Regions from separate parts of the Streptomyces sp. NPDC058000 genome, predicted to be linked through region 1. Evidence: riboswitches for the same ligand, from Rfam matches in the RefSeq annotation. Region 1 holds a riboswitch; the other holds the start of a gene.
The links. A riboswitch is a leader RNA that binds a small molecule or an ion and turns the genes downstream of it on or off. The one in region 1 is predicted to bind S-adenosylmethionine.
Positions count from the first base shown of each region.

Region 2: linked by a shared signal. The riboswitch ahead of thrC (threonine synthase) and the one ahead of ACFVT2_RS25745 (aminotransferase class V-fold PLP-dependent enzyme) in region 1 are both predicted to bind S-adenosylmethionine.

Region 1 is NZ_JBHVQS010000029.1:104,367-108,331, forward strand. Features, by position in the region: gene ACFVT2_RS25735 (cytochrome bc complex cytochrome b subunit) at 1-1,120, shown strand, start outside; gene trpD (anthranilate phosphoribosyltransferase) at 1,261-2,325, shown strand; SAM riboswitch class IV at 2,406-2,523, shown strand; gene ACFVT2_RS25745 (aminotransferase class V-fold PLP-dependent enzyme) at 2,726-3,965, shown strand, end outside.
Region 2 is NZ_JBHVQS010000019.1:88,239-92,203, forward strand. Features, by position in the region: gene ACFVT2_RS20240 (MoaD/ThiS family protein) at 55-333, opposite strand; gene thrC (threonine synthase) at 389-1,666, opposite strand; SAM riboswitch class I at 1,684-1,841, opposite strand; gene ACFVT2_RS20250 (glucosyl-3-phosphoglycerate synthase) at 2,018-2,992, shown strand; gene ACFVT2_RS20255 (trehalose-6-phosphate synthase) at 3,042-3,965, shown strand, end outside.

The DNA of each region.
Region 1 (3,965 bases):
CCTGCTGTCCGGTACCGGTGTCCGCTTCATCGAGGGCGTCATCCTGGCGATGCCGCTGGTCGGCTCGTACCTGCAGATGTTCATCTTCGGCGGCGAGTTCCCCGGGCACGACATCATCCCGAGGTTCTTCACGGTCCACGTGCTGCTGCTGCCGGGCATCATGCTCGGCCTGCTGGTGGCGCACCTGATCCTGGTCTTCTACCACAAGCACACGCAGTTCCCGGGTGCCGGCAAGACCAACAACAACGTGGTCGGCATGCCGCTGCTGCCGGTCTACATGGCCAAGGCCGGAGGCTTCTTCTTCCTGGTCTTCGGTGTGATCTCGGTGATCGCCGCGGTCGCCAGCATCAACCCCGTGTGGGCCATCGGCCCGTACCGGCCGGACCAGGTGTCCACCGGTGCGCAGCCGGACTGGTACATGGGCTTCGCCGAGGGCCTGGTGCGTGTCATGCCGGGTTGGGAGTGGAACTTCTGGGGCCACACCATCAACTTCGGTGTGCTGATCCCGATCCTGGTCTTCCCGCTGGTCCTGATCGCCATCGCGGTCTACCCGTTCATCGAGTCCTGGGTCCGCGGCGACAAGCGCGAGCACCACATCCTGGACCGCCCGCGCAACGTGCCCACCCGCACCGGCTTCGGTGTGGCCTGGCTCGTCGCGTACTTCGTGATGCTGATCGGTGGCGGCAACGACCTGTGGGCGACGCACTTCCACCTGTCGATCAACTCGATCACCTGGTTCGTCCGGATCGGGTTCTTCGTCGGGCCGGTGCTGGCCTTCATCGCCACCAAGCGGATCTGCCTGGGTCTCCAGCGCCGCGACAAGGACAAGGTGCTGCACGGACGCGAGTCCGGCATCATCAAGCGCCTGCCGCACGGTGAGTTCATCGAGGTCCACGAGCCGCTCAACCAGGAGCAGCTGCACGTTCTGACGCAGCACGAGCAGCCCGAGCCGCTTGAGCTCGGTCCCGAGGTCGACGAGAACGGCGTCCAGCGCAAGCTCAAGCGCTCGCAGAAGCTGCGCGCCAAGCTCTCCAAGGGCTACTACGGCGAGGACAACGTCATCCCCAAGCCGACCGTCGAGGAGTACAAGGAGATCACCAGCGGCCACGGCCACCACTGATCCCCGCGGGCGCGACACCGCGCACCGCTGGTAGTACGCCACCCAGAGGGCCCCGTCCACGAAGAGGACGGGGCCCTCCGGCGTTCCCGGAGGTCGATAGGGTGACGGCACAAGCAGGAGACGAACCAGGAGCGTGGACCATGAACGTTGTGACCCCGGCAGGCGGCGGCAGCGTGGCGGACCGCTCCTGGCCGGCCGTGCTGAACGCCCTCCTCGACGGCCGCGACCTCACCGCGGACGACACCGCCTGGGTCATGGACCGGATCATGCGCGGCGAGGCCACCGACGCGCAGATCGCCGGTTTCGCGGTCGCGCTGCGCGCCAAGGGCGAGACGGTCGCGGAGATCTCCGGCCTGGTCCGGACGATGTACGCGCACGCCAGCCTGATCGAGGTGCCCGGCCCCAGCGTCGACATCGTCGGCACCGGCGGTGACGGGGCGAACACCGTCAACATCTCCACCATGGCGTCGATCGTGGTCGCCGGCACCGGAGCCAGGGTCGTCAAGCACGGCAGCCGGGCCGCGTCCTCGACCAGCGGCGCCACGGACGTCCTGGAGAAGCTGGGCGTCAACCTGAACCTGTCGCCGCGACGCGTCGCCGAGGTCGCGGAGGAGGCCGGGATCACCTTCTGCTTCGCGGCCAAGTTCCACCCCGCGCTGCGCCATGTGGCGGCCGCCCGCGGCCAGCTGGGCATCCGGACGACCTTCAACGTACTGGGGCCGCTGACCAACCCGGCCCGGGTCAAGGCCCAGGCGACCGGCGTCGCGGACGCCCGGATGGCGCCGATCCTGGCCGGGGTGCTGGCCGAGCGCGGTTCGTCGGCGCTGGTCTTCCGCGGCGACGACGGACTGGACGAGCTGACCACCACCGCCACCTCCCGGGTGTGGATCGTGCGGAACGGCACGGTCCGCGAGGAGCCCTTCGACCCGCGGGACGTCGGGATCGGCCTGGTCCCGGTGGAGGCGCTGCGCGGCGCGGACGCGTCGTACAACGCCGAGGTGGCCCGCCGGCTGCTGGACGGTGAGACCGGGCCGGTGCGGGACGCGGTGCTGCTGAACTCCGCGGCCGCGCTGGCCGCACTGGAGCCGACCGACGCCCCGCTCACCGAGCGGATCCGCGACGGCCTGGCCAAGGCCGCCGAGGCGATCGACTCGGGCGCCGCCAAGCGGACCCTGGAGCGTTGGGCGGCGGCCAGCAACGCCTGACGGCGGAGGTGACGCAGGTCCCGGTCCGGAATACGGACCGGGGCTTGCGCGTCGAAGATCGTGTGGCATGATTCAGCCCAGGTCACGAGTGACAGCGACGTAGGCCCCGGCCCGCTGTCCGGCAACCCTCCTTCCGTGGCGGGGTGCCCCGGGTGATGACCAGGTCGCAGGCAGCGAGGTCTGCGGCAAGCGCGGATCCCTCGCCAGGGATCCTGGTCCTCGAGGGAGTCCTTCCGTGATGAAGCGAATGCGCTAGGGCCGTCGGCCCCCTTTTCCGCGCCACCTTTCTCTCTTTTCCTTCACGCTGCGGTGCCGTGCCGGGCGGATCCTCCGTGCCTTACGCGTACCGTGCGACGCCCCCCGCCGCAGCGCATTCGCTCATGCCTCCCGGGAGTTCGCCATGTCTGTTTCCGCTGCCGCCGACCGTGCCGTCTGTGCCCCGCTGCCCGTTCTGGGGCGGGACGTCCTGGTCCCGCTGGTGACCGGGGGCGAGGCCGTCTACGCCGCGTTGGACTACGCCGCCAGCGCGCCGGCGCTCCAGCGGGTCTGGGACGACGTCGCCGCGTACGCCCCGTACTACGGCAGCGTCCACCGCGGCGCCGGCTACCTCTCCCAGCTCTCCACCGACCTCTTCGAGAACGCCCGCGAGACCGTCGCCGACTTCCTCGGCTGCCGCCCCGACGACCAGGTGGTCTTCACCCGCTCCACCACCGACTCGCTGAACCTGCTGGCCGCGGCCCTGCCGCAGGGCACCCGGGTCTTCGTCTTCGAGACCGAGCACCACGCCTCGCTGCTGCCCTGGGAGCGCCGCGCGGACCTGGCCGTGACCTACCTGAACGCGCCGCGTACCCCTCAGCAGGCGGTGGACAGCCTGGAGAAGGCGCTGGCCACCCGCGAGCCGTACGGACCGGCGCTGGTCTGCGTCACCGGTGCCTCGAACGTGACCGGTGAACTGTGGCCGGTGCGGGAACTGGCGGCCGCCGCGCACGCCCACGGCGCCCGGATCGTGCTGGACGCGGCCCAACTCGCCCCGCACCACCCGGTGGACCTCGCGGAACTCGACGTCGATTGGGTCGCGTTCTCGGGTCACAAGCTCTACGCGCCGTTCGGCGCCGGCGTGCTGGCCGGCCGCGCCGACTGGCTCCAGGAGGCCGAGCCGTACCTCGCCGGCGGCGGCGCCAGCCGGAAGGTCGCCCGGCGGACCGACGGCGGGGTGGACGTCGAGTGGCACACCAACGCGGCCCGGCACGAGGCCGGTTCGCCCAACGTCATCGGCGCCTACGCCATCGCCTCCGCCTGCCGGGCACTCGCCGACGCGGGGTTCGACGGCCTCGTCGCCCGCGAACAGGAACTGATCACCGCGGTCCGCGCGGGCCTGGCCGAGGTCCCCGAGGTACGCATCCTCTCCCTCTTCGGCGACGACGCCCCACGGGTCGGCGTCCTCTCGTTCGTCGTCGAGGGCTGGAACAGCTCGCACTTCGCGGCCGCGCTCTCCGCCGAGTACGGGATCGGCGTCCGCGACGGCCTGTTCTGCGCACACCCGCTGGTGCGGACCCTCCTGGGCAGCGAGCCGCAGGAGCCCGGCGAGTGCGGGGCACCGGAGGCGGCGCCGGGGGAGCGGTCGCTGAACGCGATCCGGG
Region 2 (3,965 bases), on a different contig from region 1:
CGATCGGCGCGTTCAACACCGGCGCCGGCGGGCGCGTCAGCGTCGGCTACCGGGTCAGCAACCGCCCGCCACTGCCGGAATGATCGAGACGCCCGCACCGTCCGGGGTCGGTGTCGCAAGGCCCTGCTCGAAGCGGACGTCGTCGTCGTTGACGTAGACGTTCACGAAGCGGCGCAGCTTGCCCGCGTCGTCGAGCACCCGGGCCGCGATGCCCTGGTGGTTCTTCTCCAGGTCGGCGATGACCTCGGAGAGGGTCGCGCCCTCGGCGGCCACCTCGGCCTCGCCTCCGGTGTACGTGCGCAGGATGGTGGGGATGCGGACCTTGACGCTCATGGTTCTGCCTTCCAGGGAAGTACGGGTGCGGAATCGGGGCGGGCGGAGGGCCGACTCAGCCGGCCAGGCCGGCCGCACGGAACGCGTCCAGGTTCGGCCGGATGGTGGCGGAGGGCCCGGCGGCGACGGCGTCGAGGGTCTTGAGGCCGTCACCGGTGTTCAGCACGACGGTGGTCAGCGACGGGTCCAGGATGCCGTTCTCGATGAGCTTCCTGGTCACGCCGACGGTCACGCCGCCCGCGGTCTCCGCGAAGATTCCCTCCGTACGGGCCAGCAGCTTGATCGCGTCCACGATCTGCGGGTCGGTGACGTCCTCGACCGCACCGCCGGTGCGCCGCGCGATGTCGAGTACGTACGGGCCGTCCGCCGGGTTGCCGATCGCCAGCGACTTGGCGATGGTGTTCGGCTTCTGCGGCTTGACGACCTCGTGTCCGGCCTTGAAGGCCACGGACACCGGAGAGCAGCCCTCGGCCTGGGCGCCGAAGATCTTGTACGGCTTGTCCTCGACCAGACCGAGGGCGATCAGCTCCTTCAGCCCCTTGTCGATCTTGGTGAGCTGGGAGCCGGACGCGATCGGGATGACGAGCTGGTCCGGCAGCTGCCAGCCCAACTGCTCGCAGATCTCGTACGCCAGCGTCTTGGAGCCCTCGCCGTAGTAGGGGCGGAGGTTGACGTTGACGAAGCCCCAGCCCTCGCCCAGCGGGTCGCCGATGAGCTCGGAGCAGAAGCGGTTCACGTCGTCGTAGTTGCCCTCGATGGCGACCAGGTCACCGCCGTAGACCGCGGCCATCACGACCTTGCCGGGCTCCAGGTCGTGCGGGATGAAGACGCAGGACTTGAGGCCCGCGCGACGCGCCGCGGCGCCGACCGCACCGGCCAGGTTGCCGGTCGAGGAGCAGGACAGGGTGGTGAAGCCGAAGGCGCGGGCGGCCTCGACGGCGATCGCGACGACCCGGTCCTTGAAGGAGTGGGTGGGGTTGCCGGAGTCGTCCTTGACGTACAGGCCGCCGGTGACGCCCAGCTCGGCGGCGAGCCGGTCGGCCTTGACGAGCTTGGTGAAGCCGGGGTTGAGGTTGGGCTTGTCGGCCACGTCGGCGGGGACGGGCAGCAGCGGGGCGTAGCGCCAGATGTTGGCGGGTCCGGCCTCGATCCGCTTCTTCAGTTCCTCGGGGTCGCCGCCGGGGAGCTCGTAGGCGACTTCCAGCGGGCCGAAACACTCCTGGCACGCGAAGATCGGGCCGAGCGAAAAGCGCTGTCCGCATTCGCGACAGGACAGCGCGACGGCGGGGCCGAGGGAGACAGCGGGAGCGGATTCGGTGACTTGCACAGCCATGGAGGCGAGGCCCTTTCTCCTCATCTTCCTCACGACGCATCTCGCCGTGAGACGGATTTGGCACCTTCCCTAGCCGGGAGCCTCGCGCGCGCACTGTGCTGACTTGCGGCGGAGACCGGCTGGAGGGTTGCCGGGGCTTCAACGGGCCGTATCCCTCTGCCCCTCTGGATGAGCGGTATGGCGCTGGGTCGAAACCCAGGCGTTTGTTGCGCGGCGACCCCGACATGCGAGGGTCATCCGCGTTGTTCAAGACTGTAACCGAAGGCACTCGCCGTTGAGATAGTCGTCCGGTCCGCGAGATGGATCACATAACGGGCTTCCGTTCGGGGGCCACCGAGGAGAGTCGTAGACGTGCTGGAAGAAGTGGAGCGCTGGCTGGCCGGCCGCTCCTGGTCCGCCGCGGACCGCCCGTTGGAGCGGCTGGTGGAGGCCAAGCGGCAATCGGGCCGGACGGTCAGCGTGGTGCTGCCCGCGCTCGATGAGGAGGCGACGGTCGGCGCGATCGTCGCGGCGATCCGTGCCGACCTCATGACCGAGGAGGTGCCGCTGGTCGACGAGCTGGTGGTGCTGGACTCGGGCTCCACCGACCGTACCGCCGAGGTCGCCGCGGCGGCCGGTGCCCGGGTCGTCCACCGGGACAGTGTGCTGCCCCGGATTCCGGCGCTGCCCGGCAAGGGCGAGGTGCTGTGGCGCTCACTGCTGGTGACCGGCGGCGACATCATCTGTTTCGTCGACGCCGATCTGCGGGAATTCTCGTCCACCTTCGTCTCGGGGATCGTCGGGCCGCTGCTGACCGATCCGGAGATCCACTTCGTCAAGGCGATGTACGACCGGCCGCTGGAGACCGGGGAGGGCCGGGTGCCCGCGGCCGGCCGGGGCGAGCAGGGCGGCCGGGTCACCGAGCTGGTCGCCCGGCCGCTGCTCAACCTCCACTGGCCGCAGCTGGCCGGGTTCGTGCAGCCGCTCGGGGGGGAGTACGCGGCCCGTCGCTCGCTGCTGGAGCGGCTGCCGTTCCCGGTCGGTTACGGGGTGGAACTGGGGCTGCTGGTGGACGCCCTGCACACGGTCGGACTGGACGCGCTCGCCCAGGTGGACGTAGGGGTGCGCAAGCACCGCCACCAGGGCGGCCAGGCGCTCGGCCGGATGGCCGCCGCGATCTACCGCACCGCTCAACTCCGGCTGGCCCGCGGCCACTTGGTGCGGCCCCGGCTGACCCAGTTCGACCGCGGGGAGAACGGCTTCGTGCCGCGGACGACGGAGGTGGACACCGAGGAGCGGCCGCCGATGGCCGGAATACCGGAGTACGCGGAACGGCGGGCGGCCTGAGGGGCGATCCGTACGTTTGCGCGGATCCCCTGCGGGTTAATGTCGCGACATGGTCTCCGAGCGCAGTGCGGTCCAGCCAGGTGCCGAGGTCCTCGTCGCGTCCAACCGCGGTCCGGTCTCGTACGCCGTGGGGGCGGGCGGTGAGCTGACCGCCAAGCGCGGCGGCGGGGGGCTCGTGTCCGGGCTCTCGGCGATCGGGCCCGAGACGGATGCGGTGTGGGTGTGTGCGGCGCTCGGTGACGGTGACCGGGAGGCGGTGCGGCGGACCGGCGGGCTGCTGGACGCCGCGGACACCGGTGGACAGCGCGTCCGGATGTTGGACATCCCGGCGGATGTGCACGCCGCGGCCTACAACGGCGTCGCCAACTCCGTGCTGTGGTTCGTTCACCACATGCTGTACCAGACGCCGCTGGAGCCGGTCTTCGACGCGGATTTCCGGGGCCAGTGGGCGGCCTACGAGGCGTACAACGCGGCGTTCGCCAGCGCGCTGGCGGACTCCGCGAGTCCCGGCGCGTCGGTGCTGGTGCAGGACTACCACCTGGCACTGGTGCCGGGGATGCTGCGCGAGGTGCGGCCGGACGTCCGGATCGCGCACTTCTCGCACACTCCGTGGGCGCCGCCGGAGTACTTCGCGATGCTGCCGGACGACATCCAACAGCAGCTGGTGCTGGGCATCCTCGGCGCCGACCGGGCGAATTTCCTGACCCAGCGGTGGGCGCGGGCGTTCGCGGCGTGTTGCGAGCGGGCGCTGGGGCCGGACTGCACGGCGCACTGGCCGCGGCACGAGGCGCCCAGCGTGGTCGCGGTGCCGCCGGACCGCAAGGCGCACCGGACCCGGATCGGGGTCCACGGGCTGGGGGCGGACGCGGAGTTCCTGCGGGAGCGGTCGCGGCGGCCCGACGTGGAGGAGCGAATGGCGGCGCTGCGCGAGCAGATCGGCGGCACCGACCGGAAGACCGTCGTCCGGGTGGAC